Regions from separate parts of the Streptomyces sp. NPDC005898 genome, predicted to be linked through region 1. Evidence: riboswitches for the same ligand, from Rfam matches in the RefSeq annotation. Region 1 holds a riboswitch; each other region holds the start of a gene.
What was found. A riboswitch is a leader RNA that binds a small molecule or an ion and turns the genes downstream of it on or off. The one in region 1 is predicted to bind thiamine pyrophosphate.

Region 1 (9,991 bases):
CAGAAGTCATGATGAGCTTCCTTGTTTCCGAGGAGCTGTCGTTTCGTATCCCCGTGGAGTTGCGCTATGAGACCGAAGATCCTTATGCCGTGCGGCTGACCTTCCACCTGCCCGGCGACGCCCCGGTGACCTGGGCCTTCGGGCGGGAGCTGCTGATCGACGGGGTGGTCAAGCCGTGCGGGGTGGGGGACGTGCGCATCGAACCCACCGATCCCGAGACGCTGGACGAGGCCCTGATCAGGCTTCAGGTCGGCGAGGACCAGGCGCTGTTCCGGGTGGGGATCCCACCGCTGCTCGCCTTCCTGGACCGCACGGACAAGCTGGTGCCGATCGGGCAGGAGCGAGCCCTCGCCGACTTCGAGGCGCACCTCGACGAGGCGCTCGACCGGATCCTGGCGGAGGAGCAGAACGCGGGCTGACCGCCGGCGGCCAACGGGCTAACAAGCCAACGGGTCGATACGCATGGCAGATTGGTGCATTTGCCGGCGTCAGGCCTTGCGGCGGCGTCCCTTTCCGCCTCGGGAGGAGCGTGGGGCCGGCGTACCGGTGGCCGGGGCCGGGATGAGGGGGCCGGACGAGCGGTCGGCGGAGACGACCAGGGCGGCCAGCGCGGTCGTCACCGGCACCGAGGCGACCAGGCCGATGGAGCCGATCAGGGTGCGCACGATCTCCTCGGCGACCAACTCGCTGTTGGCGACCGTGCCCACGCTGGACTGCGCGATCGAGAAGAGCAGCAGCAGGGGAAGCGCGGCACCCGCGTAGGCGAGGACGAGGGTGTTGACGACGGACGCGATGTGGTCGCGGCCGATACGGATGCCCGCGCGGTAGAGGCCGCGCCAGCCCATGGCCGGGTTGGCCTGGTGCAGTTCCCAGACCGCCGAGGTCTGGGTGACCGTCACGTCGTCGAGGACGCCGAGGGAGCCGATGATGACGCCCGCGAGCAGCAGGCCGCTCATGTCGATGGACGGGTAGAGGCCGTGGATGAGACCGGTGTTGTCGTCCGTGTTGCCGGTCAGCGCGGCCCAGCCGATGAACAGGGAGCCCAACAGGCCGATCAGGAGGAGCGAGATGAGCGTACCGAGCACCGCGACGGACGTACGGGCCGTGAGCCCGTGGCAGAGATAGAGCGCGACCAGCATGATGGCGCTCGCCCCGATCACGGCCACGACCAGCGGGTTCGAGCCCTGGAGGATGGCCGGCAGGATGAAGAAGGTGAGGACCAGGAAGCTGACGGCGAGTGCGACCAGGGCCATCGCGCCGCGCAACCGGCCGACCACGACGACCGCCAGCGCGAAGATGCCGGCGAGCAGCGCCATGGGCATCTTGCGGTTCACATCGGTGACCGAGTACTGGAGCCCCTCGGGCGCCTTGGGCTCGTAGGCGACCACCACCTCTTGGCCCTGGTGCAGTTGGCGGGCCGAGTCCGGCTGGATGATCTCGGTGAACGTGCGGCCCTTGTCCTTGCCGGCGGAGACCTCGATCAGCGCCTTCTTGCAGGTGCCGCTCGCACGGGACTGGGCGGACTGGCCCTCGGCGGTGGAGGTGTCGCCGTTGGGCGGGGTCTGCGAGGGGTTGAGGTCCTTGCAGGGCAGCTCCCGCACCTTGGTGACCTTCGCCGACTGCGTCTGCCGGTCGAAGCCGACTCCCGTCCGCTCGTGCGAGGGCGTACCACCCGGCCAGAGCACGACGAGCCCGACGACGACCGCGGCGGCGAAGGGAATCAGCACCGCGGCGATGACCTTGCGCAGATGCTGGGAGACGGGCGCGGCCGGGCCGTGGCTGTGCGAGTGCCCGCCGTGCCCGTGCCCGCCGCCGTGCCCATGCCCTCCGTGCCCGCCGCCGTGCCCGTGCCCGCCGTCGTGCCCGCCGTGCCCCTTGCCCGGCTCGCCGCCCTGCACGTGCCCGGGTGTGGGCGCGGGTCCGGGCACCGGTTCGCGCCCAAGGGCGTGCCCGGGCCCGTGTGCCGACCCGTGACCTTGGCCGCGTGCGTGCCCGGGGCCGGGGCCGGGGTCCGGCGGGCCCGAGTGGGGCGGTCGGGAGTGGGGAGGCGGCGGCGGGGGTGTGGTGGTCACGGCCCGATCATCGCAAGAACGGAGGGGGCCCTCTGTTCAGCGCGGCCGACATGACGCTAGCGTGGAGCCACCTTTGCAATCGCGGGAGCTCGGAGCACCGGGCTGAGAGGGCGCTGACCTCCGTACGAAGCGGCACGAGATGTGCACGAGCCGTACGGGATCCGCTGCGTCGACCGCCGAACCTGTTACCGGGTAATGCCGGCGTAGGGAGTAGGTCTCATGACCACATCGGACGCACGCACGCCTGCCTCGACGCGGGACCAGAGTCAGGACCAGGCCCAGGACAAGGGCCAGGACCAGGTCTGGAACCAGCGCGACGAGGCCGGGAAGTCCATCGGCTGGCACAAGGCGTACGTCGAGGGCTCGCGCCCCGACCTGCGGGTGCCGGTCCGCCAGGTGCACCTCACCAACGGCAAGGCCGTCACGTTGTACGACACGTCGGGGCCGTACACCGACCCGTCGGCCGAGACCGACGTCCGTCGCGGGCTGCCCCCGCTGCGGGAGAACTGGATCATCGCCCGCGGCGACACCGAGGAGTACGTGGGCCGTCCGCTCCGCCCCGAGGACGACGGCATCAAGCACACCTCGCCCCGCGGCGGGCTGCGGAACCTCGACGCGGTCTTCCCCGGCCGCCCCCGCCAGCCGCGTCGCGGCCGCCCGGGTCAGGCGGTGACGCAGCTCGCGTACGCCCGGCGCGGGGAGATCACGCCCGAGATGGAGTTCATCGGGATCCGCGAGAACATGGACCCCGAGATCGTGCGGGAGGAGGTCGCGGCGGGCCGTGCCGTGATCCCGGCCAACGTCAACCACCCGGAGATCGAGCCGATGATCATCGGCAAGAAGTTCCTGGTGAAGGTGAACGCCAACATCGGCAACTCCGCGGTCACCTCCTCCATCGAGGAGGAGGTGGACAAGATGACCTGGGCGACCCAGTGGGGCGCCGACACGGTCATGGACCTCTCCACCGGCCGCAACATCCACACCACCCGCGAGTGGGTGCTGCGCAACTCCCCCGTGCCCATCGGCACCGTGCCGCTCTACCAGGCCCTGGAGAAGGTCGACGGCAAGGCCGAGGAGCTGACCTGGGAGATCTACAAGGACACGGTCATCGAACAGGCCGAGCAGGGCGTGGACTACATGACGGTGCACGCGGGCGTGCGCCTGCCGTATGTGCCGCTGACCGCGCGCCGCAAGACCGGCATCGTCTCGCGCGGCGGTTCGATCATGGCCGCCTGGTGCCTCGCGCACCACAAGGAGAGCTTCCTCTACGAGCACTTCGAGGAGCTGTGCGAGATCCTCGCCGCGTACGACGTGACGTACTCGCTCGGCGACGGTCTGCGGCCCGGTTCCATCGCGGACGCCAATGACGAGGCGCAGTTCGCGGAGCTGCGCACGCTCGGCGAACTCAACACGATCGCCAAGCGGCACAACGTGCAGACGATGATCGAGGGCCCCGGGCACGTCCCGATGCACAAGATCAAGGAGAACATCGACCTCCAGCAGGAGATCTGCGAGGAGGCGCCGTTCTACACGCTCGGCCCGCTGACCACCGACATCGCGCCCGCCTACGACCACATCACCTCCGGCATCGGGGCCGCGATGATCGGCTGGTGGGGCACGGCCATGCTCTGCTACGTCACGCCCAAGGAGCACCTGGGACTGCCCAACCGCGACGACGTGAAGACCGGCGTCATCACGTACAAGATCGCGGCGCACGCGGCGGACCTCGCCAAGGGGCACCCGGGCGCGCAGGCCTGGGACGACGCGCTCTCGGACGCGCGCTTCGAGTTCCGCTGGGAGGATCAGTTCAATCTCGCCCTGGACCCGGTCACGGCGCGGGAGTTCCACGACGAGACGCTGCCGGCCGAGCCCGCGAAGACGGCGCACTTCTGCTCGATGTGCGGGCCGAAGTTCTGCTCGATGAAGATCTCCCAGGACATCCGCCGCCGGCACGGCGGTGACCTGGAGCAGGACGACATCGAGGCGGGCATGGAGCAGAAGTCCAAGGAGTTCGCCGCGGCGGGCAACCGGGTCTATCTGCCGATCGCCGACTGAGCGCGCCCCACGGACGGGGTGTCCGCAGAGCGCCGGATCGGCTCTGCGGACTCCCCGGCCTACTCCGGCTTGTGATCGGGCCCGCCGAAGTCCGGGCTGGAGAAGTCCGGGCTGGAGTAGCTCGGTCGTGACCCCGGCGCCCCGCCGCCGTCCGGGCTGCTGAAGCCCGGGCGGTGGTAGCCGAGTTGGGGCATGCGGCCGCCGGACCGGTCGCCGGGGACCTGTGAGGGCGTGCGGGCGGCGGGCGCCGCCCCGGGATCCGCCAGGGCCGCCCGCAGGAACGGCACGAGGCCCTGTTCCAGGAGCGCCACGCTCCAGGCCTGTCTGGCCCGGGCCACCTCCTCGTGCAGCTCGCCGTGCGGGCCCGCCTGCAGGGAGGTGGAGCCGTTGCGCAGGGCTGTCAGGAGGAGACCGACCGCGGCGATCAGGATGCCCACGGCCGTCAGCGCGCCGAACACCCATCCCGCGGTGAGCATGGTGTCCGCGAAGGCGGGCTCGGGGTTGAGCATCTTCAGGATGTAGCCGACGAGCAGGAAGATCGCGGCGGCCGCCCCCGCGAGGACGGGCGCGAGGACCGCGACGACGGCGGTCGCGCCGGCTCCCGCCGTGGCCGCCGGTTCGGTGATCTCGCCCATCGTGGTGGCGAGGCCCATGCCGCCGGAGCCGGACTCCGCGGCGCTGTGTCCGCTCCCTTCGCGGATCGAGGTGGAGGACGGTCGAGGTGCGCGCGCCTCCTCGCGAACCTTCACGTAATGCGCGTACTCGGCCGCGGCGGCGGCCGTGATCAGCGCTGTCGCGTTCAGGGCCATGGTGCGCAGTTGTTCGGTGTTGAGCCGCCGGCCCACTGCGGCGAGTTCAGGACGGTCAGGTGCGGTGCGCAGCGCCTCGTCGAGGATCCGCTCGTACTCGGGGCGGTCCTCATTGAGCAGGTGTGGAGCGCTGTTCATGTGCATCCCCCGATGCTCCGTAGGGCTAAGGCTCGCATGGCTACGAGCCGTCGGGCAGAAACGGAGGGGAGCCTGCTACGGATAAGCCGATGGTAGAGCCGTGACGGCACGCGTTGACAGGGGGTTTCCAGAATTCTCCCCCCTGGGCGACGCGGTCCGGTAAAGGGACGCCTGCCCGGGGAACGCTCAGATTCCCAGGGGGAGTTGGCAGACCAGTAGTTTTCCGGCCATGGTCACTCCGCCGTCCATGGCGATGGCCAGGCCGTCGGCGTAGACGTGCGGGCCCTCGATGACCGGGCCGCCGCCGTCCGACTCGTCCTCGGAGCCGACGTCCCCGAGGAGGTAGGGGATGGGGCTGTGACCATGGACGATGCGGGTGCCGCCGTACATGTCCAGGAGCTCGCGCACGGCCGCCGGGCCGGACTCGTCGCGGAAGGCGAAGCGCTTGGTGAACTTGCGGAAGAGGTCCCAGCACTCGTCGGCGTCGTTGCGCGTGAGGGTCTCGCGGATGGTGTCGTTCACCGCCTCGATCGAGTCGCCGTAATCCAGATAGGCGGTCGTGTCGGAGTGCACCAGGAGGTGACCGTCGGCCTCCTCCATCGCGTCCAGCCGGGCCATCCACTGCAGGTGGTGGTCCTCCAGGCGCTCCATGTCGGTCTTCTGGCCGCCGTTGAGCAGCCAGGCGGCCTGGAAGGTGGCGGTGCCCGCGCCGGAGTTGACGGGGGTGTCGCCGAAGCGCTTGGCGCCGAGCAGGAGCAGCTCGTGGTTGCCCATGAGGGCCTTGCAGTAGCCGCCGGCGGCGGCCGCCTCGGCGGACAGGCGCATCACGAGGTCGATGACGCCGATGCCGTCGGGCCCGCGGTCGGTGAAGTCGCCGAGGAACCACAGGCGCGCGTTGCCCGCCGCCCAGTTGCCCTCGGCGTCGATGAGGCCCTGTTCCTGGAGGGCCGCGAGGAGCTCGTCCAGATAGCCGTGCACGTCGCCCACGACGAACAGCGGGCCGTGCTGGTCGCCGGGCCTCGGCTGCGGGGGATCCGGCATGACCTGCACCTGGACCGTGTCACCGCGGCGGCCGATGACCGGCAGGTCGCGCTGGGTCGGGGTGTAACCGTCGTCCGGCACCTCCCCCGGAGCCGGGGCCGGTGCCGGCCCGGGGCCCGGGGGCGCGGGGCTCACCTCGGCGGGACCGGTCGTCTCATGGACGTACGCCGGTACGCGGAAGTCGCGCAGCGTCGCCGTCCGCACATCGGGTCCCTGACCGGCCCCCTGAGTCATCGACCCCTCCACCACCATTGCGCCGCATCTGCACCGAGAACGGACTGCCTGGTCGCAGCGGCCCGCGGTGTCGTCCGCCCATCATAGGAATGCGGCTCCCGCTGTGTGGTGCACCAGGGGTGGTGAATCGGTCCCTGACACCGGTTCACCGATGATTTCTCCCGAATTGGGCAGAGGTTTCCCCGCTCGTCGCGCGTGGGTGGCACTCCTCTGCCCGGCTTCGTGGCGGTCAGCCGGAGCCCGAGGAGCGGGGCGGGCTGACCGTGGTGCGCGGTGGACGCCGCTCGGACGAGGTGCGGACGATCAGTTCGGTCGGTATCACCTGCTCGACCGGCCGGCCCGAGTCGATGCCCTCGATGGCGTCGATCAGGAGCTGTACGACGGCCGTGCCGATGCGCCGGGGCTTGAGCGAGAGCGTGGTGATGGGCGGTTCCGTGGTGGCGTAGACCGTGGACTCGCTGCAGCAGACGAGCAGCAGGTCGTCGGGGACGCGCAGGCCGTAGCGCCGGGCGGCGGCGAGCAGGTCGGTGCCGTTGGGGTCGAAGAGGCCGTAGACGGCGTCGGGGCGGTCGGGCCGGGCGAGCAGCCGGTCGGCGGCGACGGCGCCCGCACACGGGTCGTGCGCGGGGTAGGACTCGTAGACCGGGTCCTGTCCGACGCGCTCGCACCAGCGCAGATACGCGGTCGTGGACAGGTGGGTGTAGGTGTCCGTCGTGGTGCCGGTGAGCAGGCCGATGCGGCGGGCGCCCGCGGCCGCGAGGTGGTCGAGGATCTCCAGGACGGCGGCCTCGTGGTCGTTGTCGACCCAGGCGGTGACGGGCAGCGAGCCCGCGGGACGGCCGTCGGAGACCACGGGGAGGCCCTGTCTGACCAGCTCGCTGACCACCGGATCGTGGTCGGAGGGGTCGATGACGACGGTCCCGTCGAGCGCGACGTTGGACCACACGTCGACCGGGCTGCGGCGCGAGGTCGCCGGGAGGATCACCAGGGCATAACCCCGGGCGAGCGCGGCGGAGGTGGCGGCTCTGGCCATCTCCGCGAAGTAGGCGAACTCGGTGAAGGTGAAAGGTTCATCCCCGTACGTCGTCACGGTCAGGCCGATGAGGCCGGACTTGCCGGTACGGAGGGTTCGGGCCGCCGCGGAAGGGCGGTAGCCCAGGCGCTCGGCGACTTCTCGGACGTGGCGTCGGGTGGCGTCGGGCAGCCGCCCCTTGCCGTTGAGGGCGTCGGAGACCGTCGTGATGGAGACACCGGCTGCGGCGGCCACGTCTCTGATGCCCGCTCGGTTGTGCCGGTTGCCCCGGCGCGCGGTCTCCGCTCGGCTCACCTGGTGCTTCCCTGCTGCTGTCATGGCGAGCCGATAGTAGGGCTCATCGGGGCGGGTAGCGCGGGTGCATATGCACTCGTTGACAGGCACGTTTCTGCATGGCTTTGACCGGTCAATGACCATGGAAAACAAGGGCGTTGAGGTCCCAGGCAGTGGCTGCCGCTGATCGTCGCGCGAGGGCCCGGCGGATGCGGTAGGTCTCGAAGAGGTCTCAACTCACCTTCACGGGTGACGCGCGCCACGGAGCGAGCCACCGGCGCACGGGGGAGCACGGGGCGCCCCCTGCTCGCCACGCGTCTTCGCCGCGCCCGGCCGACCTACCGGTCGCGGATGGATCTCCGGAGGCCATTCGCACCGGCGCCGAATCCTCATAAGGTGAGCAGTATTCGAACCTTCGAGATACGAACTTTCGAACCTTCGAACTGTTCCGGTACTGGTACGAGGAGGACTGCGGTGAGCGAGACGAGCCCGAGGCTGCGCGCCGAGCTGGAGGGGATCCCCACCTACAAGCCGGGCAAGCCCGCCGCGGCCGGCGGCCCGGCGGCCTACAAGCTGTCCTCCAACGAGAACCCCTACCCGCCGCTCCCCGGCGTCCTGGAGAGCGCGCTCGCGGCGGCCGGTTCCTTCAACCGCTACCCCGACATGGCGTGCACGGGCCTGATGAGTGAGCTGGCCGACCGCTTCGGGGTGCCCGCCGCGCACATCGCCACCGGCACCGGCTCGGTGGGCGTGGCCCAGCAGCTGCTCCAGGCCACGTCCGGCCCGGGCGACGAGGTCATCTACGCGTGGCGGTCCTTCGAGGCGTATCCGATCATCACGCAGGTCAGCGGCGCGACGTCGGTGCGGGTGCCGCTCACCGAGGGCGAGGTGCACGACCTGGACGCGATGGCCGACGCCATCACCGAGCGCACCCGCCTCATCTTCGTCTGCAACCCCAACAACCCCACCGGCACCGTGGTCCGCAGGGCGGAGCTGGAGCGGTTCCTGGACCGGGTGCCCAGTGATGTGCTGGTCGTGCTGGACGAGGCGTACCGCGAGTTCATCCGCGACCCCGAGGTGCCGGACGGCATCGAGATCTACCGTGACCGCCCCAACGTCTGCGTCCTGCGGACGTTCTCCAAGGCGTACGGCCTCGCGGGCCTGCGGGTCGGCTTCGCGGTCGCCCATGAGCCGGTGGCCGCCGCCCTGCGCAAGACGGCGGTGCCCTTCGGCGTGAGCCAGCTGGCGCAGGACGCGGCGGTGGCGTCGCTGCGCGCCGAGGACGAGCTGATGGGCCGGGTCGGCGCGCTGGTCGCCGAGCGCACGCGCGTGGTCGAGACGCTGCGCGGCCAGGGCTGGACGGTGCCCGAGACGCAGGCGAACTTCGTGTGGCTGCGGCTCGGGGACCGTACGGCCGACTTCGCGGCGGCGTGCGAGCGGGCCGGCGTCGTGGTGCGGCCGTTCGTGGGCGAGGGCATGCGGGCCACGATCGGCGAGACCGAGGCCAACGACGTCTTCCTCGCGGCGGCGGAGGCGTTCCGCAAGGAGCTCTAGCGGAGGCGCTCCGCGAGGAGCTCTAGTGGAGGCGCTCCGCGAGGGGCCGCCCTCAGGCGGTGAGGAGTTCGACGCGGATCGGGTCGCCGTCGCGCACGGTCGCCAGGAGGCGCGGGTCCTGCTCGATCCGGCCGAGGACGTTGCACGGGCTCGCGAGGCGGCACTCGTCGCCTCGCGAGATCGGCGTGGGGCCGTAGGGGAGCGCGAGGGCGTCGCCGTCGGGCCAGAAGGCCACCGTGCCCGGTTCGACGACCTGACGGGCGTCGGCCTCGCACGGGACGCTCACGCCCGTGTCGAAGTAGACCTCCTCGCCCCAGGTGTGGGCCGTGGCGGTGAGCGGCAGGGCCTTCTCCAGGGCGCGGGCGGTCGGGGTGTCGCCGACCGTCGCGGTCAGGTGGCCGGCGGGCCAGGAGATCCGTATCCGTAGCTGGTGCTGCTCTGTCTGCATGTCGCGGATTCAACAATATGTTGAAGCCGATGGGAAGGGTCCGCGTCCCCGGCGCCCCGTCTCCGGCGCTGGTTCCGGCGGCAAAGGGGACCCCCCATTTGGGTGACGACAGCCAGTGCGACATAATGCTTGTGAATGTGAACGCGTTCACAAGCGTGCCCCGGTTCCTCCGGAGATCAGTGGGGCAAGCAGGGGCAAATGCCGCGATGACCACGGCGAGTAAGGAGAGACGCAGTGGACCTGGCTCTGGCGCCCGAGACATTGGCGCGATGGCAGTTCGGCATCACCACCGTCTACCACTTCCTGTTCGTCCCTCTGACGATCTCGTTGGCCG
Region 2 (9,991 bases), on a different contig from region 1:
CCGTACCCCGCTCCCGCCTCGCGGCGGAAGGAGCGGCCAAGGGCCCGGCGCGGTTCCGCCGCCCCGTGTCGGCGGTACCGGCGCCGTGCCCTTCTCCGTGGCCCCCACTCTGCCGTCTTCGCAGGTGGGGGCCTATCCGCGCGCGTACTCATCTCCGCGGATAGGTACGGATACTCAGACGTGCGCGCCGCTGCCCGGGCCGCGCCGCCCGACAGTGGTTACGATCGCGTCCGTGTCCGTACTCCCCCTGGTGTTCACCAGCGGCTGGGCGAGCGGGATCAACGCGTACGCCGTTGTCCTGCTGCTCGGCGTCTTCGGCGCCACCGGCGTCAGCGACGAGGTGCCCGAGGCGCTCCAGCGGCCGGACGTGCTGATCGCCGCCGGGGTGCTCTTCCTCTGCGAGGCCGTCGCCGACAAGATCCCCTACGTCGACTCCGTCTGGGACTCGGTGCACACGGTCGTCCGGCCGGTGTCCGGCGCCGTGGTGGGCGCGCTGCTCGCAGGCCAGAGCGGGTCCCTGTCGGACCTCGCGGCGGGCGCCGTGGGCGGTTCGACGGCGCTGGCCAGCCATGCGGTGAAGGCCGGCACCCGGATGGCGATCAACACCTCGCCCGAGCCCTTCAGCAACGTCGTGATGAGCACGGCCGAGGACCTCGGGGTCGGCGGGCTCATCTCCTTCGCGATGTTCCACCCCGAGGCCGCCGCCGTCATCGCGGCGGTGCTCCTGCTGCTCGGCCTGTTCCTGCTGTTCTTCCTCCTCTCGCGCATCCGCCGGTTCCTGCGGCGCAGGGCGCAGCGGCGCGAGGAGAGACGGCTGGCCGGACGGGACGGGCCGCCCGCGCTCTGAGGCCCTGCGGCACGGCTGTCGGTGGTGGCCGATAAAGTCCCTGGCATGGCACGGATTGTGGTGATCGGCGCCGGGATGGGCGCCATGACGGCCGCCGCCCGGCTGGCCGTCGCGGGCCACCGGGTGGTGGTGTACGAACGCGGGCGGACCTACGGCGGCGCGCTCGGCCGCGTCGAGCGGGACGGGTTCGCCTTCGACACCGGGCCCGGCCTGCTCCAGCTCCCCGCGGTCTACCGCGACGTGTTCGTCAAGACCGGCAAGGAGCCCCTGGAGCAGTGCGTCGAGCTCTCCCAGGTGGAGCCCGCCGTGCGCCACGTCTTCGCCGACGGCACCACGACCGACCTGCCGAACGCCTCGCGCGCGGGCGTCGGCGAGGCCCTGGACGCGGCCCTCGGCGCCGGCGCGGGCGCCCGCTGGGCGGCGTTCATGAACCGCGCGAGGGAGACGTGGGACCGCACCCGCCGCCCTCTCCTGGAAGAGCCCCTGTACCCGAACTGGCAGGTGCTCGGCGCCCGCGAGCCGTACCCCGCCGTGCCCCACAAGCGCCTGCTGCGCCGTGAGCGCCGCGCGGGCACCCTCAGCGAGATCGGCGAGCTGGAGCTGGGCGGCGACGCCCGGCTGTTGGCGCTCCTGGAGCAGTTCGCCCTCGCGCAGGGCCTCGATCCCCGGTCGACCCCGGCGAGCGCGGCCGTCCTGCCGTACCTGGAGCAGACCTTCGGCACCTGGTCGGTGCGGGGCGGCCTGCGCGCCCTGGCCACGGCGGTGTACGAGCGGTGTCTGGCCCGCCGGGTGGAGTTCGTGTTCGACACGGCGGTGGTCCGGATCGTCGAGAAGGACGGCCGGGCGGCGGGTGTGGAGCTGGCCGACGGCTCGACGGCCGACGCCGACTTCGTGGTGGCCGGTGTGGCACCCACCGTGCTGGACGGGATGCTCTCCGGTGTGGAGATACGGGCGCGGGACGACGTCCCCGCGCGCGCCGGGCTGCCCAGCCGCCTGACGGTCCTGCTGGCCCTGTCGGGCGCCCGCCCCGAGGGCGCCCCGCACCGGACGGTGCTGCACTCCCGCGACCGGCAGGACGAGCTGGAGCGCCTCTTCGGGGAGCGGCCGGGCCTGCCCGCCTCCCCCACCGTGACGGTGCTGCGCCCCGACGACCCGAGCCTGACGCCCGACGGCGCGCACGAGGCGGTGACGCTGACGGTGACGGTGCCCGCGCGCCTGGAGGTGGGCCCGGCCGACGTGGAGCGGGTGATCTCCCGGGCCGAGTCCGTCCTCCCGGGGCTGCGCGAACGCCTCCTGTGGCACGGGACGCACACCCCGGCCGACATCGCCGAGGCCACCGGAGCCGACGGCGGCGCGGTCCCCGCCCCGGCGCTCGCGGCGGCCGGCGGACGGCTCCTGCACCCGTCCAACAGCACCCGACTGCCGGGCCTCTTCGCGGTCGGCGGCTGGTCGCACCCGGGCGGTGGCCTGCCCCACGCCGGCATGTCGGGCGCGCTGGTCGCGGGGCTGATCGTCGAGGGCCCGGACTTCCGGGGCTCGCAGTGACCCTGACCTCCGCAGGGGGTCAGTAGCGGTACTGCTGCTCGTTGTAGCCCGAGTTGTCGTGGCCGTCGTGGCCCTCGGCGTGTCCGTCCTGGGGCGGGTAGGGCTGCTCCGCCGGGAGTTCGCCGCCGTACTGCCCCTCGGTGGAGCGCTGGTGCGGCACCCAGACGCCGCCGGGCGGGGTGTCGTCGTAGACCTCGCCGGGCCCGCCGTAGGTGTCGCCGCCGTACGGGGCGTAACTCTGCTGGTCGCCGTAGCCGGCGTAGCTCTGTCCCGCGTCGTAGGTCTGGGTGCCGACGTACGGGTCGGAGTACGCGGCGTACTGCTGGTGCCCGGTCTCGTCGTAGCCGTAGTGCTGCTGGTCGTAGCCGGGGAAGGGCGCGGCGTCGAAGTCGTTACCGGCAGCCTGCGGAGCGGCGGGCGGGGCGTACGGCGTGTCGCTGTAGACGCCGTACTGCCCGGTGTCGTCGGGCAGGGGCTGCGGTTCGTGGACCGCCGGGTCGTGCGCGGGAGGCGGCGGGACCTGCTCGTACTCCAGGTCGGACACCTGGAGCGCCGGTTCCCGCACGTCCGCGGCGGGCCGGGACGGCTTCTTGCGGCGCTTGCTCAGGCCTGGTTTGCCGCCGAGCGCCCAGCCGGTGGAGAAGCCGCGGCGGAACGACAGCGTCACGTACGTCTGGCCGACGGCGAAGGCGATGGCGCCGGCCGCGATGACCAGGACCGAGGAGAGCACCACGCCGACGACGACGCCCAGGAAGCCCACGAAGGCCAGCAGGCGCCAGCGCAGCCTGGCCTTGTACTGCAACAACACCTCGCCGAGCAGCCACAGCGCGACGAATCCGAACGCGATGTAGAGGACCGTCCAGCCCATGTACGCCCCACTCCCCTACGGCCGCCGCCCGTGGGTACGGGGGTACTGCCGTTCAGGCCTGTTCGTGCAGGCCCAGATTCTCGTAGATTTCCAGCGTCGCCGTGGAGTTGTTGAGCGTGATGAAGTGCAATCCCGGCACGCCTTCGGCCAGCAACCGCGCGCAGAACTCCGTCGCGAACTCGATGCCAATGGAGCGTACAGCGGCGGGATCGTCTTTGGCCGCGAGGATCCGCTCTTTCAGCCTGTCCGGGACCACGGCGTTGCTGAGCTGGGGCAGCCGGTCGAGCTGGCGGACGTTGGTGACCGGCATCATCTCGGGGATGATCGGCGTCGCGCAGCCCGCCGCCTCGACGCGGTCGCGCAGCCGCAGGTACTCCTCGGGGTCGAAGAACATCTGCGTGATGGCGTAGTCCGCGCCGGCCCGGCACTTGTCGATGAAGTGGCGGGTGTCGGACTCCCAGTCGGGCGAGCGCGGGTGCATGGCGGGGAAGGCGGCGACGCCCACGCAGAAGTCGCCGGACTCCTTGATGAGTTCGACCAGTTCCGAGGCGTAGGTGAGGCCCTTGGGGTGCGCGATCCACTCACCGAGCGGGTCGCCCGGCGGGTCGCCGCGGACCGCGAGCATGTTCCGGATGCCGGCGTCGGCGTACTGCCCGATGATGTTGCGCAGCTCCGCCACGGAGTGGTCGACCGCGGTCAGGTGTGCGACGGGCGTCAGCGTGGTGTCGGCGACGATCTGCTGGGTCTCCTTGACCGTGCCGGTCCGGGTCGAACCGCCCGCTCCATAGGTCACGGAGACGAAGTCGGGGGCGACCGCCTCGACCCGGCGCAGCGCGTTCCACAGATTCCGCTCGCCCTTCGGGGTCTTCGGCGCGGAGAACTCGAACGAGTACGTCGTCTTGCCGGTCGCGAGCATGTCGCGCACGGTGCGCGCGCGGTCCGTCCTGGTGGAAGCTGTGCCTAGGGCCATATGGGCAGGTTAGCCAGGCCCCGGCGGTCCCCCAACCGGACCTGGCGATTTCAGGGCATTTGTCGGGGGTCTTGTCCACGGACCGGACACGGCCGCGCCCCGGTCACACCACGGCAGCGCCATGTCCGCGCCACGGCAGCACCACGTCCGCGCCACGGCTCAGCCGGCCGTACGCAGCCGCTTCGCGAAGTCCGCTGCGGCCGCGCCGGGGTCGTCGGCCTCGGTGATCGCCCGTACGACGACCACGCGGCGCGCGCCCGCTTCGAGGACCTGGTCGAGATTGCCCGCGTCGATGCCGCCGATGGCGAACCAGGGGCGGTCCGTGCCGAGGGAGGCCGTGTACCGGACCAGGTCCAGGCCGGGGGCGTGGCGGCCCGGCTTGGTGGGGGTGGGCCAGCAGGGGCCCGTGCAGAAGTAGTCCACGCCCTCCTGGGCGGCGGCCGCGGCGGCCTCGGACTCGGCGTGCGTGGAGCGGCCGATAGCCACGTCCCGGCCGAGGATGGCGCGGGCGGCGGGGACCGGCAGGTCGCCCTGGCCGAGGTGGAGGACGTCGGCGCCGATGGCGTGCGCGACGTCCGCCCGGTCGTTGACCGCGAGGAGCTTGCCGTGCCGCCGTGCGGCGTCGGCGAAGACCTCCAGGTGCGCCAGCTCCTCGCCGGCCTCCATGCCCTTGTCGCGCAGCTGCACGATGTCGACGCCGCCCGCGAGGACGGCGTCGAGGAACTCGGGGAGGTCGCCCTGGCGCCTGCGGGCGTCCACGCACAGGTAGAGACGGGCGTCGGCGAGCTGGGCGCGCGGGTGGTCGGCGGCCATGGAGAGATCCCCCCGGTGTGGATGGGCGACGCGGGCCGCGCGCGAACGCGGCCCGCACCCGAAGCGGTGTGTTCGGTCAGACGGCGAGCGCCTGGGCGCGGCGCTTCACCTCCGTGCCGCGATTCTCGCTCAGGGCCTGCGCGGGGGTGCCGGGCAGGGAGGGGTCGGGGGTGAAGAGCCACTCCAGCATCTCTTCGTCGGAGAAGCCGTCGTCCCGCAGCAGCGTCAGAGTGCCGACGAGGCCCTTGACGACCTTGTCGCCGTCGATGAAGGCGGCCGGCACCTGGAGCGTGCGGTTCTCACCACGGCGTACGGCGATCAGCTGGCCTTCCTTGACCAGCTGGCGTACGCGCGTCACCTCGACGTCGAGCATTTCGGCGATGTCGGGGAGGTGGAGCCAGGCGGGGACGAGCGCGTCGGTCTTTGAGTCAATCTCGGTCACCGCCCCAGCGTATCTCTGGCCGGGGGCCCGGGCGTGCCTGGCTCTCCCCGGTGGCGTCCCGCAGCCCCGCCTTCTTCCTGAAGCGCCGCCTTCTTCCTACAGTGCCGCCTTCTTCAGCGGCACCGACGGGTCGGCCGCCAGGACCGGGTCCAGGTGGGTGCCCGCCTCGATCAGCTTGCGGCCCTGGGCCAGGTCCCTGGGGCGACCCACCGCGAGGACCGCCGCAAGGGCGCCGCTCCTGAGCCAGCACACCGACCAGGCCACCCCCGTCGGGTCGCCGCGCCACACCAGCTCGTCGGTCGCCGTGTGGTGGCCCGCGTACTGCACGAAACGGCCGAACTGCTCCGACCAGAAGTAGGGCACCGGGTCGTACGCCGTCGGGGTGTCGCCGATGATGTCGGCCGCCACGGCGCGCGGGCCCTGGAGGGCGTTGTCCCAGTGGTGGACGAGCAGGCGCTCGCCGTACCTGGCGGAGGGGAAGGAGGCGCAGTCGCCGACCGCGTACACGTCGGGCGCCGAGGCGCGCAGGTGGTCGTCGGCCACGACCTCCCGGTGGGCGCCCAGCTCGATGCCGGAGCCGGCCAGCCAGCCCGTCGCGGGGCGCGCACCGATGCCGACGACGACGGCGCCGGCGGGCAGCCGGGTCCCGTCGGAGAGGAGCACCGCGCCGGGCTCGACGCGCTCCACGCGCGCGTGGGTGCGCAGAGCGGCTCCGGAGTCCGCGTACCAGCCCGCCATGCGGGCGGCGACCTCTTCCGGCAGCGCTCCGGCCAGCGGCCGCCCCGCGGCCTCGACCACGGTGACGGCGCAGCCCGCCTCGCGCGCGGCCGTCGCGAACTCCGCGCCGATCCAGCCGGCCCCCACGACCACGATGTCGTGCTGCGCGGCGAGGACCGGCCGCAGCCGCTCGGCGTCGTCCAGGGTGCGCAGCAGGTGGACGCCGGGGACGCCTTCGGTGCCCGGCAGCCGGATCGGTTCGGCGCCCGTGGCGAGGACCAGGACGTCGTAGCCGACCGGTCCTTCGGCGGTGTCCAGCACGTGGTCGGCGGGGCGCACCCCGGTGACCTCGCGGCCCAGGGTGAGGTCGATGCCGAGGGCCTCGAAGTCGATGTCGAACGCGGAGCCCTCCGCCTTGCCGAGCAGCACCGCCTTGGACAGCGGCGGCCTGTCGTAGGGCTGGTGCGGCTCCGCCCCGATGAGGGTGACCGTGCCGGCGAAACCCTGCTCGCGCAGGGCCACGGCGGTCTGCACCCCGGCCATTCCGGCGCCGACGATGACGACGCGCCGCCCGGCCTGCCCCTGCTGCCCGCTCTGCCTCTGCTGCTCGCTCACCCGATCACTGTAGGGCGGCGGGCGGGGCTGTCCTCAGAGGCCGGTAAGGAGATCTCTGACACAACGTCACCGTCCATGCCCGGACAGCTCCCCTACTGCCTCACCGGGCGACGGGCTAGGGTGGTCGGCGCAGAGCACTCGCGGGAGCCCGGACGCACCGGGCTGAGAGGGAGGCTGGACGGCCTCCGACCGTACGAACCTGATCCGGGTCATGCCGGCGAAGGGAGGGGCTGGACGCCCATGCAGCCACGTACATCGGCACACGCGCCGCCGGCGCGATCCACGGGCCCGACGGACGTCCTCGTCGTGGGGGGCGGCATCATCGGCCTGGTCACGGCCTGGCGGGCCGCGCAGCGCGGCCTCTCGGTCGCCGTCGTGGACCCCGAACCGGGCGGCGGCGCCGCGCGGGTCGCGGCCGGCATGCTGGCCGCCGTCACCGAACTGCACCACGGCGAGCAGACCCTGCTGGGGCTCAACCTCGCCTCCGCGCGCCGCTATCCGGACTTCGTCGCCGAACTGACCGAGGCGAGCGGCCGCGACGTCGGCCATCGCGCGTGCGGCACGCTCGCGGTCGCGCTCGACGCCGACGACCGGGCCCATCTGCGCGAGCTGCACGCCCTCCAGAGCCGTTCCGGCCTGGATTCGGAGTGGCTGAGCGGCCGCGAGTGCCGCCGCTTGGAGCCGATGCTGGCCCCGGGCGTGCGGGGCGGGCTGCGCGTCGACGGCGACCACCAGGTCGACCCGCGCCGGCTCGCGGCGGCGCTCCTGGTGGCCTGCGAGCGGGCGGGCGTCGCCCTGCACCGCGCGTGGGCCGAGCGGCTGTCGGTCGCGGGCGAGCGGGCCCGGGGAGTGCTCCTCGGGGACGGCACCGAGCTGCACGCGGGGCAGGTGGTGCTGGCGGCGGGCAGTCTCAGCGGGCGCCTGGCGGGCGTGCCGGACGACGTGCTGCCGCCCGTGCGGCCGGTGAAGGGGCAGGTGCTGCGGCTGAGTGTGCCGAAGCCGTACGCGCCGTTCCTGAGCCGCACCGTGCGCGCGGTCGTGCGCGGCAGCCACCTCTACCTCGTGCCGCGCGAGAACGGCGAGCTGGTCGTCGGCGCCACCAGCGAGGAACTGGGCTGGGACACCACGGTCACGGCGGGCGGCGTCTACGAACTCCTGCGGGACGCCCACGAACTCGTGCCCGGCATCACGGAGCTGCCGCTGACCGAGACCCGCGCAGGCCTGCGCCCGGCCTCCCCCGACAACGCGCCGCTGCTCGGCCCGACCCGGCTGCCCGGCCTGCTGCTGGCCACCGGGCACTACCGCAACGGCGTGCTGCTGACGCCCGTGACGGGCGACGTCATGGCGCACGCCCTGACCACCGGGGAACTGCCCGACGAGGCGCGCCCGTTCACCCCGCGGCGCTTCACCGGGCCCTCCCCCGTCCCCCCTACGCAGTCGTTCACGGAGCAACCCGCATGAGTACGAACATTTCCGTCTCCGTCAATGGGGAGGCGCGCGAAGTGGCCCCGGGCACCACGCTCGACGTCCTCGTCGCCACGCTCACCGCGGCGCCCTCCGGTGTCGCCGCCGCCCTCAACGAGACCGTCGTCCCGCGCGCGCGGTGGACCGGCACGGCACTCGTCGCCGGCGACCGCGTCGAAGTGCTCACCGCCGTCCAGGGAGGCTGATCCGACCATGGCAGACGACCCTTTCGTCCTCGGCGGGCTCACCCTCTCCTCGCGCCTGATCATGGGTACGGGCGGGGCGCCCAGCCTCGACGTCCTGGAACGGTCCCTGGTCGCGTCCGGCACCGAGCTGACCACCGTCGCGATGCGCCGCCTCGACCCGGGCGTGCAGGGCTCGGTGCTCTCCGTGCTCGACCGGCTCGGCATCCGCGTCCTGCCGAACACGGCGGGCTGCTACACCGCCGGTGAGGCCGTCCTGACCGCCCGCCTCGCGCGCGAGGCGCTCGGCACGGACCTGGTGAAGCTGGAGGTCATCGCGGACGAGCGGACGCTGCTGCCCGACCCGATCGAGCTGCTGGACGCCGCCGAGATTCTGGTCGACGACGGTTTCACGGTCCTGCCGTACACGAACGACGACCCGGTGCTCGCCCGCAAGCTCCAGGACGTGGGCTGCGCGGCGATCATGCCGCTCGGCTCGCCCATCGGCTCGGGGCTCGGCATCCGCAATCCGCACAACTTCCAGCTGATCGTGGAGCACGCGCGCGTGCCGGTGATCCTGGACGCGGGCGCGGGCACGGCGTCCGACGCCACGCTCGCGATGGAGCTGGGGTGCGCGGGCGTGATGCTCGCCTCGGCGGTGACGCGGGCGCAGGAGCCGGTCCTGATGGCGGAGGCCATGCGGCACGGCGTCGAGGCGGGGCGCCTCGCCCACCGGGCCGGGCGGATTCCCCGGCGGCACTTCGCGGAGGCGTCCTCTCCCGCGGAGGGCATGGCCAGGCTCGATCCGGAGCGGCCGGCGTTCGGGACGCCCTGAGAAGGGCGGGGCTCTGGGCGCTCACGGCTGCCCGCCGGGGGCCCGGCGCCCGTCACAGCTCGGCTGCAGTCCGGCCGCGGGCAGGACCGGCCGGGACGAGGTGTCGGTGGCGGCTCGTAGACTCCCCTGCGTGGACACGACCCTTCAGGACCCCCTCGTCGGGCAGCTGCTCGACAGCCGTTACCGGATCGAGGGGCGCATCGCGGTGGGCGGGATGGCCACGGTCTACCGGGCCGTGGACACCCGCCTCGACCGCGTGCTCGCGCTCAAGGTGATGCACCCCGCGCTGGCGGCCGACGCCTCCTTCGTGGACCGTTTCATCCGCGAGGCCAAATCGGTCGCCCGCCTCTCGCATCCGAACGTGGTGGGCGTCTTCGACCAGGGCACCGACGGGTCGTACGTCTATCTGGCGATGGAGTACATCGCGGGCTGCACCCTGCGCGACGTCCTGCGCGAGCGCGGCGCGCTCCAGCCGCGGGCCGCGCTCGACATCCTGGAGCCGGTCCTCGCCGCCCTCGGCGCCGCGCACCGCGCCGGGTTCGTGCACCGCGACATGAAGCCGGAGAACGTCCTGATAGGGGACGACGGCCGGGTCAAGGTCGCCGACTTCGGGCTCGTCCGCGCGGTGGACACCGTCACGAACACCACGGGCACCGTCCTTGGCACCGTCTCCTACCTCGCCCCCGAGCAGAT
Region 3 (9,991 bases), on a different contig from region 1:
CGGTGGCGCGGCGATGGTCGTCGCCGGGTACGTCCGGGGTCCCGAGGGCGCCTGGGTGGCGATGGCGCTCACCGCGCTCGCGGTACTCGTCTGGCGGATGACCGAGCCCCCCGAGGGCTATCTGAAGGACGTCACGGCGGGGGTCTTCGCGACCTTCTACGTCCCCTTCCTCGCGACGTTCGTGGCACTGATGCTCACCGCCGACGACGGGCCGCGCCGGGTGCTGACGTTCCTGCTGCTGACCGTGGTCAGCGACACGGGCGCGTACGCCATCGGCTGGCGCTTCGGCAAGCACAAGCTGGCGCCGCGCATCAGCCCCGGCAAGACCCGCGAGGGCCTGTTCGGCGCCGTCGCGTTCGCGATGGCCGCGGGCGCGCTGTGCATGGAGTTCCTGATCGACGACGGGACCTGGTGGCAGGGGCTGCTGGTCGGCCTCGCGGTCGCGGCGAGCGCCACGCTCGGCGACCTCGGCGAGTCGATGATCAAGCGGGACCTCGGCATCAAGGACATGGGCACGCTGCTGCCGGGCCACGGCGGCATCATGGACCGCCTGGACTCCCTGCTGCCGACGGCCCCGGTCGTCTGGCTCCTGCTGGTGATCTTCGTGGGGTCTGGCTGACCGTCTGACCTGCGCGGATGTGCGTATGGGGCTCGTTGTCCACAGGGCGGCGGGCCCCTTGCCACATGTCTGCGACACTGGAAGAACCATGCCTGTACCCGGAGAACTCACCTTCGTCGCGCCCCGCGGAGCCAAGAAGCCGCCGCGGCACCTCGCCGACCTCACGCCCGCCGAGCGCAAAGAAGCCGTCGCCGCCATCGGCGAGAAGCCGTTCCGCGCCAAGCAGCTCTCGCAGCACTACTTCGCGCGCTACGCCCACGACCCGGCCGAGTGGACCGACATCCCCGCCGGCGCGCGCGACAAGCTCCGGGAAGCGCTGCTGCCCGACCTGATGTCCGTGGTGCGGCACATCAGCTGCGACGACGACACCACGCGCAAGACGCTGTGGCGCCTCTTCGACGGCACGCTGGTCGAGTCGGTGCTCATGCGCTACCCCGACCGGGTGACCATGTGCATCAGCTCCCAGGCCGGGTGCGGCATGAACTGCCCGTTCTGCGCCACCGGCCAGGCCGGCCTCGACCGGAACCTGTCGACGGGCGAGATCGTGCACCAGATCGTGGACGGCATGCGCGCCCTGCGGGACGGCGAGATCCCCGGCGGGCCCGCGCGGCTGTCCAACATCGTCTTCATGGGCATGGGCGAGCCACTGGCCAACTACAACCGCGTGACGGGCGCCATCCGCCGCCTCACCGACCCCGAGCCCGACGGGCTCGGCCTCTCGCAGCGCGGCATCACGGTGTCGACGGTGGGGCTCGTGCCCGCCATCCACCGGTTCTCCGACGAGGGCTTCAAGTGCCGCCTCGCCATCTCGCTGCACGCCCCGGACGACGACCTGCGCGACACGCTCGTCCCCGTCAACACGCGGTGGAAGGTGCGGGAGGTGCTCGACGCGGGCTGGGAGTACGCCGCCAAGTCCGGCCGCCGCCTGTCCATCGAGTACGCGCTGATCCGCGACATCAACGACCAGGGGTGGCGCGGTGACCGGCTCGGCCGGCTGCTCAAGGGCAAGCCGGTCCACGTGAACCTCATCCCGCTGAACCCCACGCCGGGCTCGAAGTGGACGGCCTCGCGGCCCGAGGACGAGAAGGCGTTCGTGGAGGCCATCGCGGCCCACGGGGTGCCGGTGACCATCCGGGACACCCGCGGCCAGGAGATCGACGGGGCGTGCGGCCAGCTCGCCGCGGCCGAGAGGTAGTCTGACGGGCGTACGCCTCGCACACACGGTCGCGTACGGTCGTCATCACATCTGCATATTCCGACAGGGGAGCGCCACAGCGCTGAGAGTGCGGCACCTTGGACAGGTGGGCCGCAGACCCTCTGAACCTCGCCCAGGTCATTCTGGGTAGGAAGTTCGGGCACGACTCAAGCTGTTGCGCCCTGCCCGTGTGCCCCTGGGCCCGCGGGCAGGGCCGCGTCTCTTCCTGGACACCCAGGAGGACATCCAAGTGAGCACCAAGAAGATCACGTCCGTCGCCGTCGCGGTGGGCCTCGGGCTCGGCGCCCTCTCGGCCTGCGGCTCCGGGGACGGCTCCGACGAGGCCGACTCCAAGACCGTCACCCTCGTCAGCCACGACTCCTTCAACGTCTCCAAGGACGTACTGAAGGACTTCGAGAAGCGCTCCGGGTACCGGGTCAAGGTCCTCAAGGACGGCGACGCGGGCGCCGCCGTGAACAAGGCGATCCTCTCCAAGGACAACCCGCAGGGCGACGTCTTCTTCGGCGTCGACAACACCCTTCTGTCGCGGGCGCTCGACCACGGCCTCTTCCAGTCGTACGAGGCCAAGGGCTCGGGCGCGATCAGGCCGGAGTTCCGGGTCGACGAGGCCGAGCACCGGGTCACGCCCGTCGACAGCGGCGACATCTGCGTGAACTACGACAAGAAGTACTTCGCCGACAAGAAGCTGGCGCCGCCGAAGTCCTTCGCGGACCTGACCAGGCCCGCCTACAAGGACCTGCTGGTCACCGAGAACGCCTCGACCTCCTCGCCCGGCCTCGGCTTCCTGCTCGGCACCGCCGCCGAGTACGGCGACGACGGCTGGCAAGGCTACTGGAAGAAGCTCAAGGCCAACGGCGTCAAGGTCGTCGACGGCTGGGAGCAGGCCTACAACGAGGAGTTCTCCGGCTCCGCCGGCGGCAGGAAGGCGGGCGGCGAGCGGCCGCTCGTCGTCTCCTACGCCTCCTCGCCGCCCGTCGAGGTGCTCTACGGCAAGCCGCGGCCGAAGCACGCCCCGACCGGCGTCGCGACCGGCACGTGCTTCCGCCAGGTCGAGTACGCGGGCCTGCTCGCCAATGCCGGGAACACCAAGGGCGGCAAGGCGCTCCTGGACTTCCTCGTGGGCAAGGAGTTCCAGGAGGACATGCCGCTGAACATGTTCGTCAACCCGGTGCGCGAGGGCACGAAGCTGCCCGAGCTGTTCACCGAGCACGGCGCGCGCGTCGACAAGCCCGCGACCATGGATCCGAAGAAGATCGCCGACAACCGCGAGCCGTGGATCAAGTCGTGGACCTCGCTCGTACTGAAGTGACGAAGTCCCGCTCCCGGGCCTCCCGGGCGGGCCTCGGCCGGGGGAGCGCGACGCGGCTCGGTCTGCTGGCCGTGCCCGTCGCGTTCTTCGCGCTCTTCTTCGCCTATCCGGTCACCGCGATCGTCGCGCGCGGCCTGCGCGTCGACGGCGCCTGGCGCCTCGGGCGGATCGCGGACGTGCTGGGACAGTCCGACGTCCGGCACGTGCTGTGGTTCACCACCTGGCAGGCGCTCGCGTCGACCGCGCTCACGCTGCTGATCGCGCTCCCCGGCGCGTACGTCTTCGCGCGCTTCGACTTCCCGGGCAAGCGGACGCTGCGGGCCGTCGTGACGGTGCCGTTCGTGCTGCCGACGGTCGTCGTCGGCACCGCCTTCCTCGCGCTGATCGGGCGCGGCGGGCTCTTCGACGAGCTGTGGGGCGTACGCCTGGACACCACCGTGTGGGCGATCCTGCTCGCCCACGTGTTCTTCAACTACGCGGTCGTCGTCCGCACGGTCGGCGGGCTCTGGTCGCAGCTCGATCCGCGCCAGGAGGAGGCCGCGCGGATGCTCGGCGCCTCGCGCTGGACGGCCTGGCGGACCGTGACACTGCCCGCGCTCGGCCCGGCGGTGGCCGCCGCCGCGCTGATGGTTTTCCTCTTCACCTTCACCTCCTTCGGCGTCGTGCAGATCCTCGGCGGACCCGCGTACTCCACGCTCGAAGTGGAGATCTACCGCCAGACCGCCCAGCTCCTCGACCTGCCGACGGCCGCCGTCCTGACCCTCGTGCAGTTCGCCGCGGTCGGGCTGATCCTGGCGGTCCACGCGTGGACGGCACGGCGGCGCGAGAGCGTGCTGAAGCTGGTCGACGCCTCGGCCGCCGCGCGCCGCCCGCGCGGCGCCGGCCAGTGGACGCTGCTCGCCTCGGTCATGGCGACGATCGCCCTGCTGATCCTGCTGCCGCTCGGCGTGCTCGTCCAGCGGTCCTTCGACGGACCCGACGGCTTCGGCGTGACGTACTACGCGGAGCTGACCTCGGCGGAGGGCGGCGCCTTCCTCGTGCCGCCGATCGAGGCGATCTGGAACTCCCTCCAGTACGCGATCGTGGCCACCGCCATCGCGGTCGTCGTCGGCGGGCTCGCCGCGGCCGCGCTCACCCGGCGCGCGGGCCGCCTCGTACGCGGCTTCGACGCGCTGCTCATGCTGCCGCTCGGGGTGTCGGCGGTGACCGTCGGCTTCGGGTTCCTGATCACGCTGGACGAGCCGCCGCTCGATCTGCGGGCCACCTGGATCCTGGTGCCGCTCGCCCAGGCCCTGGTCGGCGTGCCCTTCGTCGTGCGCACCATGCTGCCCGTCCTGCGCGCGGTCGACGGGCGGCTGCGCGAGGCGGCGGCCGTCCTCGGGGCCTCGCCGCTGCGGGCCTGGCGGGAGGTGGACCTGCCGATGGTGCGGCGGGCGCTGCTGATCGCCGCCGGGTTCGCGTTCGCCGTCTCGCTCGGCGAGTTCGGGGCGACCGTGTTCATCGCGCGGCCCGACAACCCGACGCTGCCGGTCGCCGTGGCCCGGCTGCTCGGCCGCGCCGGTGACCTCAACTACGGGCAGGCGATGGCCCTGTCGACCCTTTTGATGGTGGTGTGCGCGGTGTCCCTGCTGCTCCTGGAACGCCTGCGGGCCGACCGTACCTCCGGAGAGTTCTGATGACCCTGCTGAGACTTGCCGGGGCGAGTGTCCGCTTCGGGGCGCGGGCCGCGCTCGACGCCGTGGACCTTGAGGTCGCCGAGCACGAGATCGTCTGTGTGCTCGGGCCGAGCGGCAGCGGCAAGTCGACGCTGCTGCGGGTGGTGGCGGGGCTCCAGGCGCTCGACGCCGGGCGGGTCGAGCTGGCCGGCCGCGACCAGCGCGGGGTGCCGGCACACAAGCGGGGCGTCGGCCTCATGTTCCAGGACCACCAGCTCTTCCCGCAGCGCGACGTGGCGGGCAATGTCGCCTTCGGGCTGCGGATGCGCGGCGCCTCGCGCTCCGAACAGGCCGACCGGGTCGCCGAGTTGCTCGAACTCGTCGGGCTGCCGAAGGCGCAGCGGCGCGCGGTCGCCTCGCTCTCCGGCGGCGAGCAGCAGCGGGTCGCGCTCGCGCGCGCCCTGGCCCCCCGGCCCCGGCTGCTGATGCTGGACGAGCCGCTGGGCCAGCTCGACCGGTCGCTGCGGGAGCGGCTGGTGGTGGAACTGCGCGACCTCTTCGGCGAGTTGGGTACGACCGTGCTCGCCGTCACGCACGACCAGGGCGAGGCGTTCGCGCTCGCCGACCGGGTCCTCGTCATGCGGGACGGGCGGATCGCGCAGTCCGGTACGCCCCTTGAGGTCTGGCGGCGTCCGGCGGACGAGTTCGTCGCCCGCTTCCTGGGCTTCGACAACATCGTGGACGCGACGGTCACCGGTGGGACGGCCGCGACGGTTTGGGGAGCCGTTCCCGTGCCGCCGGGCACCCCGGCAGGAAGGCACAGGATCCTGGTGCGCCCGGCCGGTGTGCGGCTGCTCGCCCCGGACGAGGGGCTGCCGTGCGAGGTGACGGCCCGTACGTTCCGCGGCACCCACGTCGCCCTGCGCCTCCAGCCGAAGGAGGGGCCGAGCCTGGAGGCGGCGTGCGCGCTGCGCCGGGCGCCCGAGGTCGGCGAGGTCGTCGGGGCGGGCTTCGACGCCGGGGACGTCGTCGTCCTCGGGGAGGCGGACGCGGTGCCGGAGGCGGGCTCGGCGCGGCGGCAGGGCGCGACGCCGGAAATTGCAGTGTCCCCGGTGCGTAAATCACCCTAGTGTTCGATCATGACCACTCTGAGCCATGACCGCTACTGCGCCGAAGTCACCACCCAGCTCGACCTCTTGCGAGCCACACTGAAGGGCGCGGACCTCGCCGCCACCGTACCGACGTGCCCCGACTGGACGCTGGCGCAGCTCGCCCGGCACACGGGCGAGGCGGTGCGCTGGAGCGAGCGGCTGGTCGCGACGCGCGCGCGGCAGAACATCCCGGCCGGGGAGATCCCGCACGCCGCGGGGCCCGAGGGCGACGACCCGGCCGCCCTGGACGCCTGGCTGGCCGAGACCGCCGCGCTCGGCACCCAAACCTTCCGCGAGGCGGGTGCCGGCGCCGAAGTGTGGACGTGGGCCGACGACCACACCGCCGGATTCTGGGCGCGGCGCATGACGCACGAGCTGGCGATCCACCGCGCGGACGCGGCGATCACCGTCGGGGTCGCCTACGAGATCGCCCCGGAGGTCGCCGCCGACGCGATCGACGAGTGGCTGGACCTCCTGCGGTTCATCCAGCTCAACATGCCCGGGGGCAGTGCGGCGGAGCTGCGGGGCGCCGGACGCTCCCTGCGTCTGCACGCGACCGACGCGCCGCCCGGCCTGGACGCCGAGTGGCTCGTCGAGTTGGGCGAGGACGGCTTCACCTGGCGGCGCGGCCACGCCGAGGCGGACGTCACACTGCGCGGCCCGCTCACCGAGGTGCTGCTGGCCTTCTACCGGCGGCGGCCGCTGGACGCCGGACGCGTGGAGGTGCTGGGGGAGCGGGAGCTGCTGGACTTCTGGCTGGAGCGGGCCACCTTCGGCTGACGGACCCGGGCCCGGCGCCGCGAGACCGGGGCGGGTCCCTCGCGCCCGCGGGCCGCGCGCTCCCGGGGCGGTCCTACGAGGTGCTCGCGGGGCCCTGGGAGGCGTGACCCGCGCCCGACAGGAGCGAGTCGAGCGCGGCCGGGGCGTCCTCCACCCGGTCCACCAGCGCGATCCGGGACGCCATGGACCTGCCGTCCGCCAGGGACCGGAGCAGCGGCCAGACCGGCAGGTGGTCCGTCCAGTGCGCGCGGTCGACCAGGACCATCGGGGTCGGCTTGCCGCGCGACTCGTAGTAGTTGGGGGTGGCGTTGTCGAAGACCTCCTGGACCGTCCCCGCCGCCCCCGGCAGGAAGACGACCCCCGCGTTCGACCGGGCCAGGAGGCCGTCCTCGCGGGTGGCGTTGGCGAAGTACTTCGCCAGGTGCGAGGCGAAGGCGTTCGGCGGCTCGTGGCCGTAGAACCAGGTGGGGATGCCGACCGAGGCGCCCCCCGAGGGCCAGCGCTCGCGGACCGCGAAGGCGGCCCGCGCCCACTCGGTGACCGACGGCGTGAACGAGGGGGCCTTGGCGAGGAGTTCCAGCGCCTCGTCCAGCATGCTGTCGGCGAAGACGGCGGCGTACGCGCCGAGGTTCGCCGCCTCCATCGCGCCCGGCCCGCCACCGGTGGCGACGGTGAACCCGGAGCGGGCCAGGGCGCGGCCGAGCCGCGCCGCCCCCGCGTAGGCCTCGGTGCCCCGGGCCATCGCGTGGCCGCCCATGACGCCCACCACGCCGGCCCCGGCGAGCTGCTCGTCCAGGGCGTCGGAGATGGAGTCGTCGTGTATGGCGCGCAGCATCGAGGAGAACACGTCGCCGTCGGCCTTGGTCCGCTGGAACCAGGCGTAGGCGTGGGCGTCCGGCGTCGCGTCGTAGCCGCCGTCGGCGAGGCCGGCGAAGAGGTCGTCCGGGGTGTAGAGCAGCCCGCGGTAGGGATTGAACGGCAGGCCCGGCACCGGCGGGAAGACCAGGGCGCCCGAGGCCCGCACCTTCGCCGCCGCCTCCTCGTCCATGGGGCAGCCGAGGAAGACGGCGCCCGCGACGTCGGCGCTCAGGAGCGCGGCGGTGCGCTCGGTGAGGTCGACGGCCTGGACGCGGCAGCCGGCGAGCGCGCCGCGTGCCTGTACGTCGTCGAACTCGGCGAGGGTCTCGATCTCGCGGTCCTCACCGGACGGCGGGGCGGATGCGTGTTCGTCGGTCGGCTGCATGCGCCCATACTAGGAGGGCGCCGTGAGACCGCCCGTATCCGGAATGTCGGTTCTGGGGCGCTTCGTGCTGAGAGATAAATCTCGGCCCCTGGGTACGAGTTGAACGACTCGCTGCGTATGTTTGTAAAGCCGTGTTCAGACGGTGAAGTTTGTGCGAGTCCGATGGCAGTCCCGATGGGCAGGCGAAGTGCTGCCCGGGTGGGGCTGCCCTTTGTCGTGAGTAACCGAGTGAAACGAGGTCGAGCGATCATGGCTGAGGCGGCGGTCGAGAAGGAGCGCTCGGCGTCACGATCGCGGTCCTCTGGCGAGGGCGGCGGAGTGGGCGAGCCGGAGCTGCGGCAGCTGCTCGCGGGACTCACGGCGGTGCGGGACGGGGACTTCGGCACGCGGCTGCCGGACGAGGGCGACGGACTCATCGGGGAGATCGCCACCGTCTTCAACGGCATGGTCGACCAGCTGTCGCTGTTCACCTCCGAGGTGACCCGGGTGGCCCGGGAGGTCGGCACCGAGGGAACCCTGGGCGGGCAGGCCGTCGTACCCGGCGTCTCGGGGACCTGGGCGGACCTGACCGACTCGGTGAACGCCATGGCGGGCAATCTGACCACCCAGGTCCGCGACATCGCCCAGGTGGCGACCGCGGTGGCCAAGGGCGACCTGTCGCAGAAGATCGACGTGGACGCCCGGGGCGAGATCCTGGAGCTGAAGGACACCGTCAACACGATGGTCGACCAGCTCTCCGCCTTCGCCGACGAGGTCACCCGCGTCGCCCGCGAGGTCGGCAGCGAGGGCCGGCTGGGCGGCCAGGCCCAGGTGCCGGGCGTCGGCGGCGTCTGGCGGGACCTGACCGACTCGGTGAACCTGATGGCCGGCAACCTCACCGACCAGGTCCGCAACATCGCCCAGGTCACCACGGCCGTGGCCAAGGGCGACCTGTCGCAGAAGATCACGGTCAACGCCCGCGGCGAGATCCTGGAGCTGAAGGACACCATCAACACGATGGTCGACCAGCTCTCCTCGTTCGCCGACGAGGTCACCCGCATGGCGCGCGACGTGGGCACCGAGGGCATCCTGGGCGGCCAGGCCGACGTCAAGGGCGTCTCGGGCACCTGGCGGGACCTGACCGACTCCGTGAACAGCATGGCCGGCAACCTGACGGACCAGGTTCGCTCGATCGCGCAGGTGGCCACCGCGGTCGCCGGCGGAGACCTGTCGCAGAAGATCAAGGTCAACGCCCGGGGCGAGATCCTGGAGCTGAAGGAGACCATCAACACGATGGTCGACCAGCTCTCCGCCTTCGCCGACGAGGTCACCCGCGTCGCCCGCGAGGTCGGCACCGAGGGCAACCTCGGCGGCCAGGCGACGGTCCGCGGTGTCTCCGGCACCTGGAAGGACCTCACCGACAACGTCAACGTCATGGCGTCGAACCTGACGGGTCAGGTGCGCTCCATCGCCCAGGTCGCCACGGCGGTGGCGCGCGGCGACCTCTCGCAGAAGATCACCGTCGAGGCCAAGGGCGAGGTCGCCGCGCTCGCCGGCGGCATCAACACCATGGTCGACACGCTCTCCGCCTTCGCCGACGAGGTCACGCGCGTGGCGCGCGAGGTCGGCACCGAGGGCCAGCTCGGCGGCCAGGCCCGCGTGCCCAACGTGGCCGGCACGTGGAAGGACCTCACCGACAACGTCAACTCGATGGCGAACAACCTCACCAACCAGGTGCGCAACATCGCCCTGGTCACCACCGCGGTGGCCAACGGCGACCTGTCGAAGAAGATCGACGTCGACGCCCGCGGCGAGATCCTGGAGCTGAAGACCACCATCAACACGATGGTCGACCAGCTCTCGGCGTTCGCCGCCGAGGTGACGCGCGTGGCGCGCGAGGTCGGCAGCGAGGGCAGGCTGGGTGGCCAGGCCGAGGTCGAGGGCGTCTCGGGCACCTGGAAGCGCCTGACCGAGAACGTGAACGAACTGGCCGGCAACCTCACCCGGCAGGTGCGCGCCATCGCCGAGGTGGCGAGCGC

Region 2: linked by a shared signal. The riboswitch ahead of thiO (glycine oxidase ThiO) and the one ahead of thiC (phosphomethylpyrimidine synthase ThiC) in region 1 are both predicted to bind thiamine pyrophosphate.
Region 3: linked by a shared signal. The riboswitch ahead of ABZ385_RS19825 (thiamine ABC transporter substrate-binding protein) and the one ahead of thiC (phosphomethylpyrimidine synthase ThiC) in region 1 are both predicted to bind thiamine pyrophosphate.

The regions. Positions count from the first base shown of each region.
Region 1 is NZ_JBEXWC010000002.1:473,818-483,808, forward strand. It holds gene ABZ385_RS04915 (SsgA family sporulation/cell division regulator) at 1-419, shown strand, start outside; gene ABZ385_RS04920 (YibE/F family protein) at 489-1,898, opposite strand; TPP riboswitch at 2,144-2,299, shown strand; gene thiC (phosphomethylpyrimidine synthase ThiC) at 2,292-4,127, shown strand; gene ABZ385_RS04930 (hypothetical protein) at 4,187-5,080, opposite strand; gene ABZ385_RS04935 (metallophosphoesterase) at 5,261-6,349, opposite strand; gene ABZ385_RS04940 (LacI family DNA-binding transcriptional regulator) at 6,579-7,700, opposite strand; gene hisC (histidinol-phosphate transaminase) at 8,130-9,209, shown strand; gene ABZ385_RS04950 (cyclophilin-like fold protein) at 9,262-9,657, opposite strand; gene ABZ385_RS04955 (cytochrome ubiquinol oxidase subunit I) at 9,892-9,991, shown strand, end outside.
Region 2 is NZ_JBEXWC010000007.1:148,371-158,361, forward strand. It holds gene ABZ385_RS12525 (DUF4126 domain-containing protein) at 233-847, shown strand; gene ABZ385_RS12530 (NAD(P)/FAD-dependent oxidoreductase) at 893-2,392, shown strand; gene ABZ385_RS12535 (hypothetical protein) at 2,412-3,260, opposite strand; gene metF (methylenetetrahydrofolate reductase [NAD(P)H]) at 3,313-4,230, opposite strand; gene thiE (thiamine phosphate synthase) at 4,390-5,043, opposite strand; gene ABZ385_RS12550 (Rv2175c family DNA-binding protein) at 5,120-5,485, opposite strand; gene ABZ385_RS12555 (FAD-dependent oxidoreductase) at 5,582-6,817, opposite strand; TPP riboswitch at 6,948-7,060, shown strand; gene thiO (glycine oxidase ThiO) at 7,058-8,278, shown strand; gene thiS (sulfur carrier protein ThiS) at 8,275-8,487, shown strand; gene ABZ385_RS12570 (thiazole synthase) at 8,495-9,298, shown strand; gene pknB (Stk1 family PASTA domain-containing Ser/Thr kinase) at 9,429-9,991, shown strand, end outside.
Region 3 is NZ_JBEXWC010000014.1:33,305-43,295, reverse strand. It holds gene ABZ385_RS19835 (phosphatidate cytidylyltransferase) at 1-619, shown strand, start outside; gene rlmN (23S rRNA (adenine(2503)-C(2))-methyltransferase RlmN) at 708-1,814, shown strand; TPP riboswitch at 1,870-1,986, shown strand; gene ABZ385_RS19825 (thiamine ABC transporter substrate-binding protein) at 2,065-3,144, shown strand; gene ABZ385_RS19820 (iron ABC transporter permease) at 3,120-4,820, shown strand; partial or broken gene ABZ385_RS19815 (ABC transporter ATP-binding protein) at 4,820-5,839, shown strand; gene ABZ385_RS19810 (maleylpyruvate isomerase family mycothiol-dependent enzyme) at 5,939-6,730, shown strand; gene ABZ385_RS19805 (LOG family protein) at 6,804-7,973, opposite strand; gene ABZ385_RS19800 (HAMP domain-containing protein) at 8,223-9,991, shown strand, end outside.